DNA from 3 places in the Streptomyces sp. GQ60 genome. Region 3 is predicted to be linked to each of the others. Evidence: riboswitches for the same ligand, from Rfam matches in the RefSeq annotation. Region 3 holds a riboswitch; each other region holds the start of a gene.
What was found. Region 3 has a riboswitch for cyclic di-AMP ahead of AC6CKD_RS29585 (M23 family metallopeptidase). Riboswitches for the same ligand answer to the same signal wherever they lie in the genome.
Positions count from the first base shown of each region.

Region 1 (3,528 bases), on a different contig from region 3:
CGATGCCGCGGGCGAGACGCTCGGGGTTGGTGACGAAGAGGTCGTCGCCGACGATCTGGACCTTGGAGCCCAGGCGGTCGGTGAGGGTCTTCCAGCCCGACCAGTCGTCCTCGAAGAGCGGGTCCTCGATGGAGACGAGCGGGTACGCCTCGACGAGCTCGGCGTAGTAGTCGGTCATCTCGGCGGCCGAGCGGGACTTGCCCTCGAACTCGTAGTTGCCGTCCTTGTAGAACTCGGACGCGGCGACGTCGAGCGCGAGCGCGATCTGGGTGCCCGGGACGTAGCCGGCCTGCTTGATCGCCTCGACGATGAGGTCGAGCGCGGCGCGGTTCGACTCCAGGTTCGGCGCGAAGCCGCCCTCGTCGCCCAGACCGGTGGAGAGGCCCTTGGTGTGCAGGACCTTCTTGAGGGTGTGGTAGACCTCGGCACCCCAGCGAAGGGCCTCGGAGAAGGACTCCGCGCCGATCGGGGCGATCATGAACTCCTGGATGTCGACGTTGGAGTCGGCGTGCGACCCACCGTTCAGGATGTTCATCATCGGAACGGGCAGCAGGTGCGCGTTCGGGCCGCCGAGGTAGCGGAAGAGCGGCAGGTCCGAGGCCTCGGACGCGGCGTGCGCCACGGCGAGGGAGACACCGAGGATGGCGTTGGCTCCGAGGGAGCCCTTGTTCTCGGTGGCGTCCAGGTCGATCATCGCCTGGTCGATCAGGCGCTGCTCGGTGGCGTCGTAGCCGACGAGCTCCGGGCCGATCTGCTCGATGACGGCGAGGACGGCCTTCTCTACGCCCTTGCCCATGTAGCGGTTGGGGTCACCGTCACGGAGCTCTACGGCTTCGAACGCTCCGGTGGAGGCGCCGGACGGGACTGCAGCACGGCCGGTGCTGCCATCGTCGAGGCCCACCTCGACCTCGACCGTGGGGTTGCCTCGGGAGTCCAGGATTTCCCGGGCTACGACGACGTCGATGGACGGCACGAGCATCTCCTTCTGGGATGTGACGCTGGGTGTGCGGTGGCGTGTCAGGCCGTGGGATGGCCTTGCCGCTTAGAGCCTAACCGGCTCTGGGCACTCGGCCGGCCGACCGCCCGGGGGCTGGGACGAAAAAGGGCCTGAATGCCCCTCTTACAGGACATAGGACCCTTGATCACCGGCTTTCCGGAGGCACCGTCAGGCCGGAGCCACCCGCACACAGCACCGCCCGGCGCGAAGGGGGTTGCGCGCCGGGCGGTGGAATTGCGCGGTGGAACTACTGCGTGTCGCGAAAGCGGCCACGACCGTTCCCACAGGTTTCAGCCGGGGTTCAGCTCCGGCCTCACCTTCGGGTTCAGCTGAGCTTCAGCTTCTGGCCCGGGAAGATCAGGTCGGCGTCCGAGACGATGTCCTTGTTGAGCTCGTAGAGCTTCTCCCAGCCACCGGACACGTTGTTCGCGTCGGCGATCGCACCCAGCGTGTCGCCGGACTTGACCGCGTAGGAGCCGTTGCCCGTCTTGGGGGCTTCGGACGTCGGCGCGGCGGCCGGGCGGTCGGAGCGGGTGGTCGGAGCCTCGACGCGCTTGGTCTCCTTCTTCGGCTCGGCCTTCTTCTCCTGCTTCGGCGCGGGCTTCGGCTGGGCCTTCGGCTTGGCCGGGGCCTGCGCCGAACCGCCGGTGTAGGAGGAGTTCGACAGGCCGACGCCACAGGACGGCCAGGCGCCCTTGCCCTGACCCTTGAGGACCTTCTCTGCGATGGCTATCTGCTGCGACTTGGAGGCCTGGTTGGCCTGCGAGGCGTACGCCTTGCCGCCGTACGCCGCCCACGTGGAGGACGAGAACTGCAGGCCGCCGTAGTAGCCGTTGCCCGTGTTGATGGACCAGTTGCCGCCGGACTCGCACGAGGCGACGCGGTCCCACTCGGAAGCGGTCGCGGCCGAGGCGGTGCCCGCGGCCATCAGCGGAGCCGCGACGGCGACACCGGCGACACCGGCGAGCGTGACGATGCGGACGGCCTTGGAACCGCGACGGTGCTTGCCCTTGCCCGAAAGCAGCATGGAGTTCTCCTCACCGACGCCTACGAGGTGAGCTGTCGGGTTCGGGCGAGTGAGTGCCCGGCCGAGCGACCTAGCGCTCGGCTTAACCCCTAGCCGGTTCCATGACCGTCTCTCAACGGCCGGTTCCGGCGCCTACCTTGGTTCCCCCGCTCCTGCCTTCGGCGCTTTACGCGACGAGTGTTCCCTCCGTCCGCCGGCAGGATTCGGCGATGCGGTCGAAGGAGCCCGCGGTGGCGGGCGATTCAGAAGGTAGACAGGTCTCCCCCCGATGTTCAACGAGGGACATCGGGGGGAAAGGGTGCCTACTTGCGCTCCCCCGAAGGGTGTTTGCGCAGGTGAGAGCGGGGTTTGCAGAACCCTCCGAACCAGACACGCCAGTTGGCCTAGAGAGACACATGTCTCACTTACAGAAAACGGACAATCAGCTGGTTCCGGGCGCCTTAAGTGCCCTTATTGATGCGTTAGATCCAGGTTCTGACCGGGCTTGATCAGGTCCGCGTCGCCGCCGATGACCTGCTCGTTGGCCTCATAGAGCCCCTTCCAGCCGCCCTTCACTCCGTTGGCGTCCGCGATCGCGATGAGGCTGTCGCCTTCCTTCACGGTGTACGTCGGGTCCGACGCGGCGTCAGGCGCGACGGGCGCTTCGACGGCGGCCGGGCCGCGGTGCCTGCCGCTGCCCTCGGTCGCGCCGGGGGCCGCCGGGTCGCTCGGGGCGGTGGACTCGCCGGGTGCGGCCGGAGCCGTCGGGGCGGTGGGATCAACCGGGTTGACCGGAATGGCCGGGTTGGCTTGGTTCTCCGCATTACCCGGGTTCGTCGGGTTCGTGGAGTCGCCCGGGCCGGACGGGTTCGCCGGAGCCGTCGGGTCCACGGGTGCGGTCGGGTCCGCGGACGGGGGCGCCGGAGTCGCGGGGTCCGCCGGAGCCGTCGGGTCCACGGGTGCGGTCGGGTCCACCGGGCTCGTGGGAGCCGTCGGGTCGCCCGGGAGTCCGGGAGGCGACGTCTGGAGGTCCGGCGAGGGCATGACGGGCAGTTCGCCGGGCACGCCGATCGGATAGTCGGGCAGCGGCGAGTCCGACGGGGCCGGGATCTGCTGCGTCGGGGCCCCGAAGTCCGTGGACGGCTTGCCCGAGCCCGTGTGGGGCACCGCGTCGTCCGGGCGGGACGGAGTGGGCGCGACGGACCCGGACCCGGCGGGCAGGCCCGGGTCCACCACGGCGGCGGGCGCGTCCTGCGTCAGACCGGCCGGCACCCCGCACAGCGGCCACGCCTGTGGGCCCTGGGAGGCCAGGACCCGCTCGGCCACGGCGATCTGCTGGGAGCGGCTGGCGAGGTCGGCGCGCTCGGCGAAGTCGAGCCCGCCGGCGTTCTTCCACTGCTCCTGACTGAACTGCAGCCCGCCGTACGAGCCGCTGCCGAAGTTGGCGCTCCACGTGCCGCCGCTCTCGCACTCGGCGACCTTGTCCCACGTGGAGGTCTCCGCGGCGCTCGCGCCGGTGGCGGCG
Region 1 covers NZ_JCAXEG010000009.1:215,937-219,464, reverse strand. The annotation lists gene eno (phosphopyruvate hydratase) at 1-979, opposite strand, end outside; gene AC6CKD_RS23445 (transglycosylase family protein) at 1,323-2,024, opposite strand; cyclic di-AMP (ydaO/yuaA leader) riboswitch at 2,027-2,198, opposite strand; gene AC6CKD_RS23440 (LysM peptidoglycan-binding domain-containing protein) at 2,475-3,528, opposite strand, start outside.
Region 1: another riboswitch for cyclic di-AMP. It lies ahead of AC6CKD_RS23445 (transglycosylase family protein); the one in region 3 lies ahead of AC6CKD_RS29585 (M23 family metallopeptidase).

Region 2 (3,528 bases), on a different contig from region 3:
AATGCGCGCACCGCGCTTTCCGGCACACTTTCCGAAACACTCGATTCCGGTGGGCAGAATTCAAGCGGAATGGCGCCCGGCACGGGAATTGCGACCCCGCCGGATATCCCACCTTTGTATACGGCGTTTGTTAATGCGGAACGCTCGCCGTGTTTACGGCAGGTTGCAAAGTCCTCACGCGCATCCGGTGCGCCCCCGCCGCCCGGTCCACGTGCGCCGCGGTCAGCGCCCGGGCCCGCTCGGCGTCGCCCCGGGCCACCGCGTCCACGATCGCACCGTGCTCGGCCCAGGACTCCACGGGCCGCACCGGGGCCTCGACCACGTACATCCAGGCCACCTTGTGCCGCATCTGGGTGAGCAGCGCGATCAGCCCGGGGCTGCCCGAGGCCTGGGAGAGCGTCTCGTGGAACCAGCCGCCCAGGGAGCGCAGATCCTCCTCCTGGCCCCTCCTGGCCCGCTCCTGACCCAGCCTGACGAGCCCGCGCAGCACCTTGAGGTGGGCCTCGCTGCGCCGCCGGGCCGCCCGGGCGGCCGCGAGGGGCTCCAGCAGCATCCGCAGCTCCAGCAGGTCGGCGGCCTCCTGCTCGGTCGGCTCGGCCACGCAGGCGCCCGCGTGCCGGCGGGTGGTCACGAACCCCTCGGACTCCAGCGTGCGCAGCGCCTCGCGCACCGGGACCCGCGAGACTCCGTAACGGCGCGCCAGTACCTCCTCGGTCAGCCGGCTGCCGGGCCCGAACACCCCGGAGACGATGTCGTCGCGGATCGCTGTGCATACCGTGTGCGCGGGAATACGCAAGACCGGAACCTCCGCCTTTTCTCGTATGGCTGTGCGCGTTGCGACTCTATTGCAACACACGATAATTTCCGAGGACGGCCGGAAATACGAAACATTCACACAACGCGAAGCACGCAGCACGAAGCACGAAGGCCCCGGCTCGAAGAGAGCCGGGGCCTTCACGGAAGTCGTGCGGTGCGACGGTGGGGTCAGAGGGTGACGCCGTGCGAGCGCAGGTACGCGACCGGGTTGATGTCCGAGCCGTAGTCGGCGCCGGTGCGGGCCTCGAAGTGCAGGTGCGCGCCGCTGGAGTTGCCGGTGTTGCCCGAGAGGCCGATCTGCTGGCCCGGGGCGACCTGCTGGCCGGCCCTGACGCTCACCGAGTGCAGGTGGCCGTACTGGGTGTACGTGCCGTCGGCGTGCTTGATGACGACGTTGTTGCCGTACGCGCCGCCCCAGCCCGCCTCGACCACGGTGCCCAGGCCGACCGAGCGCACGGAGGTGCCGGAGTCGGCGTGGAAGTCGATGCCGGTGTGGCTGCCGGAGGACCACATGGCGCCGCCCGCGTGGTACTGCGTGCTGACGTAGGAGCCGTCGATCGGGGAGACGAAGGTGTTGAGGCGCTTGCGCTCCTCTTCGCGGGCGGCGCGCTCGGCGGCCTCGCGCTCGGCCTTGGCCTGGGCTTCGGCCTTCGCCTTGGCCTCGGCGGCCCGCTGCTTGGCCTCGGCCTCGGCCTGCGCCTTGGCGGCGGCGGCCTCGGCGGCCCGCTGCTGGGAGTGGGCCTGGGCCTCGACGTCACCGGCGAGCTCGTCTGCCACCACGATGGTGTTGAGGCTGCCGGTGTCCTCGAAGGAGGGGGAATTGTCCGCGGCGAACGCGGGACCCGCCAGGGAGCCGACGACGCCGGTGGCGGCGAGGGCGGCTATGCCGGCGTAGCCGGCGGTCCTGCGGCTCATACGGCTCGAACCACGGTGCTTGCCGGCGGCACTACTGCCAAACGCCATGAAGGGGCTGATCCTTTCCTTCCCTCTCGCCTACCGGGTTAGCTGACGGGTTCGGAGCAGGAAGGTCTCCTACGGGCCCCCTCTTGCGAGGCGGTCCGATTCACCCCAGGGACACAAGTGGGTCCCCGGCTCCCCAGGCTCGCGCCTGACGGGGACTCGGCGATCGCTGTCCGGTGCCGCGGATGCGGCGGTTACGACTGACGAACAGCACGGCCGACGCTAGGCGGATCATCAGTCAATCGCCAAACAGACACGCCATTTTGTTGCGTACGCCACACCACATACAAGCAACCACACGACTTAAGGAACAGGCAAGACAAAAGGGACTCCGGCGGGCAAACCGCCGGAGTCCCCTGTCGGAGCCCCTTGTCGACGGGCCAGTTGGCGACCCGTCGGCAGTCAACGGACGGTCAGTTGGCGACCACGGCCACTTCGCCGATCCCGAGGGCCCGCACCGGCTCTTCGATCTGCGAGGCGTCGCCGACCAGGACCGTGACCAGGCGGTCCACCGGGAAGGCGCTGACGACCGCCGAAGTGGCCTCCACCGTGCCGGTTTCGGCGAGCCGCGCGTACAACTGCGCCTGGTAGTCGTCCGGAAGCTCCTGCTCGACCTGGTCGGCGAGCGTGCCCGCGACGGAGGCCGCCGTCTCGAACTTCAGCGGTGCCACCCCCACCAAGTTCTGCACGGCCACGTCCCGTTCGGCGTCGGTCAGGCCGCCCTGCGCCAGGGTGCGCAGCACCGTCCAGAGGTCCTCCAGGGCCGGGCCGGTGTTCGGGGTGTCCACCGAGCCGCTGATGGCGAGCATCGAGGCGCCCTTGCCGTCGGCCGTGGAGCGCAGCACCTGTCCGAAGGCGCGCACGCCGTACGTGTACCCCTTCTCCTCGCGCAGCACCTTGTCCAGCCGGGACGTGAGGGTGCCGCCCAGGCAGTACGTGCCGAGCACCTGGGGCGCCCAGACCCGGTCGTGCCGGTCGGCGCCGATGCGGCCGATCAGCAACTGCGTCTGGACCGCGCCGGGCCGGTCCACGATGACCACGCGGCCCGTGTCGTCGGCGGTGATCGGCGGGACCGGGCGCGGGGCGGTGGTGTCACCGGTCCACGCGCCCAGGGTGTCGGCCAGGACGGCGTCCAGGTCGATGCCGGTCAGGTCGCCGACGACCACCGCGGTGGCGGTCGCGGGGCGCACGTGGGCCTCGTAGAAGGCCCGTACGGCCGCGGAGTCGATGCGGGCGACCGTCTCCTCTGTTCCCTGACGCGGGCGGGACATCCGCAGGGAGGCCGGGAACAGCTCCTTCGAGAGTTCCTTGGCGGCACGGCGCTGCGGGTTGGCGCTCTCGTGCGGGATCTCGTCGAGCCGGTTGCGCACCAGGCGGTCGACCTCGGCGTCGGCGAAGGCCGGCGTGCGCAGCGCCTCGGCGACCAGGCCCAGCGCCTTGTGCAGGCGGGAGGCCGGGACCTCCAGGGAGACCCGCAGGCCGGGGTGGTCGGCGTGCGCGTCGAGGGTGGCGCCGCAGCGCTCCAGCTCTGCGGCGAAGTCCTCGGCGGACCGCTTGTCGGTGCCCTCGGACAGGGCGCGGACCATGATCGTGGCCACGCCGTCGAGGCCCTCGGGCTCCGCGTCGAGCGGGGCGGCGAGGTTGATCTCGACCGCCACCACCTGCTGGCCCGGGCGGTGGCAGCGCAGCAGGGTCAGGCCGTTGGCCAGTACCCCGCGCTCGGGGGCCGGGAAGGCCCACGGCTGCGGCTCG
Region 2 covers NZ_JCAXEG010000005.1:131,350-134,877, reverse strand. The annotation lists gene AC6CKD_RS14765 (GntR family transcriptional regulator) at 131-796, opposite strand; gene AC6CKD_RS14760 (M23 family metallopeptidase) at 985-1,779, opposite strand; cyclic di-AMP (ydaO/yuaA leader) riboswitch at 1,792-1,951, opposite strand; gene AC6CKD_RS14755 (M16 family metallopeptidase) at 2,190-3,528, opposite strand, start outside.
Region 2: another riboswitch for cyclic di-AMP. It lies ahead of AC6CKD_RS14760 (M23 family metallopeptidase); the one in region 3 lies ahead of AC6CKD_RS29585 (M23 family metallopeptidase).

Region 3 (3,528 bases):
ACGGGGCGCTGCTGATCGCGGACGAGGTGCAGACCGGCCTCGGACGGACCGGCGACTTCTACGCCTACCAGCACGAGGCCGGAGTCGAACCGGACCTGGTCTGCGTGGCCAAGGCCCTGTCCGGCGGCTACGTGCCCGTCGGTGCGACCCTGGGCAAGGACTGGATCTTCAAGAAGGTCTACTCCTCCATGGACCGGGTGCTCGTCCACTCCGCCAGCTTCGGCTCCAACGCGCAGGCGATGGCGGCCGGGCTCGCCGTCCTCTCCGTCATGGAGGACGAGCGGGTGGTGGCCAACGCCCGCTCGATGGGCGACCTGCTGCGCGGGCGGCTCGCCGCGCTCGTGGACGAGTACGAACTGCTCCACGCGGTACGGGGGCGCGGGCTGATGATCGGCATCGAGTTCGGCCGGCCGTCCTCGCTGGGCCTGCGGAGCCGCTGGAGCATGCTGCAGGCGGCGCGCAAGGGGCTGTTCGCGCAGATGGTCGTGGTGCCGCTGTTGCAGAAGCACCGGATCCTCACGCAGGTCTCCGGCGATCACCTGGAAGTGATCAAGCTGATCCCGCCGCTGATCGTGGACGAGGCGGACGTCGACCGGTTCGTCGGCGCCTTCCGTGCGGTCATGGACGAGGCCCACGGGGGCGGCGCGCTGATGTGGGACTTCGGCCGGACACTGGTGAGGCAGGCCGTCGCCAACCGCTGAACCGCCCGTCGGTTCAGCGGGCGGCGGCCCGCCTCGTGGGGCGTCAGTCCAGCAGCCGGTAGCGGAGCCGGCCGAGGGTCTCGGGCGTGAGTCCGAGGCCGTCGGCGAGGTAGCGCTCCACCCCGCCCCACTCCTCGTCGATCGCGTCGAAGGCCGTGGTCAGATATGTGGCGCGGGCGTCGAAGAGCGGGGCGAGCAGCTCCATCACCTCGGGGGCGCGGGCCTCGGGCGAGTCGCTGCCCCGGCGGACCCGGTAGCGGTTGTGCGGGGCGTTCGACTCCAGGTAGTCCGCGACGATCGCCTCCCGCTCGACGCCCAGCGCGAGCAGGGTGACGGCGATCGACAGGCCTGCCCGGTCCTTCCCGGCGGCGCAGTGCATGAGGGCCGGGACGCTGTCCTCGGCGAGCGCGTGCACGACCCGGCTGTGCTCGGCCGTACGGGTCCGGATCATCGTCCGGTACGAACGCGACATCCGCGCGGCGGCCTTGCCCTCGCCGAGGATCTCGCGGAGCTGCGCCAGGTCCCCTTCGCGGACCATCTTCCAGAACTCCCCGCCGTCGGCCGGATCCGACAGCGGAATGCCGACGTTGCGCACACCGGGCAGCTCCACGTCCGGACCCTCCAGCGCGTGGTCGGCGCCGTTGCGGAAGTCGAAGACGGTGTGCAGTCCCAGCGATCCGAGGAATTCCGCGTCGCTTTCGGTGGCATGCGCCAGATGTCCGCTTCGGAACAGTCGTCCCGACTTGACCCTTCGGCCGTCCACGGTCGGCAACCCGCCCACGTCACGGAAGTTGCGCACGCCGGTCAGTGCCGGTTCCACCGGTATTGGACCGGTGTGGGGGCTCTGGGGTATCTGCTGGGTCACAGGGGCTCCTCCGTGTCGTCCGTATCGTCCGTGCGGTCGTCGCCGCGCGTGTCCGAATTACGCCACTTGCTGACAACTTGCCATAGCGAGAGGCGAGATCGGACACCTCCCCGTGAGCCAGATCATACGGTGACCGTGAGTGCCTGATCGCGAATGGCGAATTCCCCTGTCGGGACGGCTGTTGGGGGTGGGGAATGGACGGAGGGTGACCGGAATTCCGTCGGTCCATCATCCCCGGGAATCCATTGGGGAATTCGGGACTTGTTCCGTGCGGGCAGGCTCGATTACCTTCGCGATCGATCCGGATGGACCGCCTAATCCTGCCGCCGTCCGGAAACCGCACCCGACTATTCACGCGCGCGGCAGGAGCGGGGGAACCAGGTAAGCCGCTGTTCCGGAGTTCCTTCGGGATCTTTACAACGGGACAGCTCGGGGTGAAGCCGTGCACGTGCCGTTCAACGGCACGTGCACGGCCGGACATCTCCAGTCCGAACCCGACAGCTCACCTCGCAGGCGTCGGAGAGGAATTCGCCATGTCCGGAACGGGTAAGCACCGCCGTCCCAAGTCCCGCTCGATATCCCGCGGGTTCGCCGCCGCGGGCACCGGTGGCGCGGCCCTCGCGCTTCCGCTGCTCGGCGCCACCGGCGCCCACGCCGCGGGGGCCCCGGCCGCCGCGACCGCCGCCGCTCCGGTGCAGGCCCCGCAGGCCGCGCCCGCCCTCCAGGCGGCTCCCGCCGCCGCGCAGGGCGTCCCCACCGTCTACACCGTGGTGCCGGGCGACTACCTCTCCAAGATCGCCGAGCGTCAGCACCTCACCGGTGGCTGGGAGCAGCTCTACGCGGACAACCGCGAGGCCGTCGGCACCGACCCGTCGCTGATCCACCCGGGCCTGAAGCTCACCCTCGGTGCGAAGGCTCCGGCGGCGGCGGCCGAGTCCGCGCCGGCCGCATCGCCGAAGCCGGCGAAGAAGTCCGCTTCTTCCGGTTCTTCCACTTCTGGCGATTCGTCGGATTCATCGGATTCCTCCGATGAGGTCGCCGCGCCCGCCGCCAAGGCGCCCGCCGCCAAGGTTCCCGCCAAGCAGCAGGGCGGCTCCACGTCGACCGGCTTCGTCGCCCCGGTCGGCGGCGGCCCGTCCACCGCGTACAGGGCCTCCGGCGCCATGTGGTCCAGCGGCTACCACACCGGTGTCGACTTCTCCGCGAGCACCGGCACCACCGTCAAGGCGGTCGGCGCCGGCACCGTCGTCTCCGCCGGGTGGAGCGGCTCGTACGGCAACGAGGTCGTCATCCGGCACGCCGACGGCAAGTACAGCCAGTACGCGCACCTCTCCCAGCTGTCCGTCTCGTCCGGCCAGAGCGTCACCGGCGGCCAGACCATCGGCCTCTCCGGCTCCACGGGCAACTCGACCGGCCCGCACCTGCACTTCGAGATCCGCACCGGCCCCTCGTACGGCTCGGACATCGACCCGCTGGCCTACCTCCGGTCGAAGGGCGTCACCATCTGAATCCGGGGCACTGTCGGAGGTGCCGGTTAGGCTGCCCGTTTCGACGGGGGACGGGCGGTCACGGCATGCAGGTCAGCGCAGGGGAGCTCAACCGCTCCACGCTCGCACGGCAGTTGCTCCTGCGGCGTGAGGTGATGGACGTAGGGGACGCGGTCCGCAGGGTGGTCGCCCTGCAGGCGCAGCACGCGGCCTCGCCCTATCTCGCGCTGTGGAACCGGCTCGCCGGCTTCGACCCGGCAGACCTCGACGCCGCCTTCGCGGGGCGCGAGGTCGTCAAGTCGACGTTGATGCGGCTGACCCTGCACGCCGTGCACGCGGAGGACTACCGGCCCTTCCGGGAGGCGGTGCAGCCCTCCGTACGGGCCGCCAGGCTCGGGACCCGTTTCACGGACTCGGGGCTGACGGCCGAGGACGCCGACGTCCTGGTGCCGGAGCTGCTGGACTTCGCCGACCG
Region 3 covers NZ_JCAXEG010000015.1:115,436-118,963, forward strand. The annotation lists gene AC6CKD_RS29575 (aspartate aminotransferase family protein) at 1-701, shown strand, start outside; gene AC6CKD_RS29580 (tyrosine-protein phosphatase) at 745-1,566, opposite strand; cyclic di-AMP (ydaO/yuaA leader) riboswitch at 1,901-2,097, shown strand; gene AC6CKD_RS29585 (M23 family metallopeptidase) at 2,100-3,074, shown strand; gene AC6CKD_RS29590 (winged helix DNA-binding domain-containing protein) at 3,140-3,528, shown strand, end outside.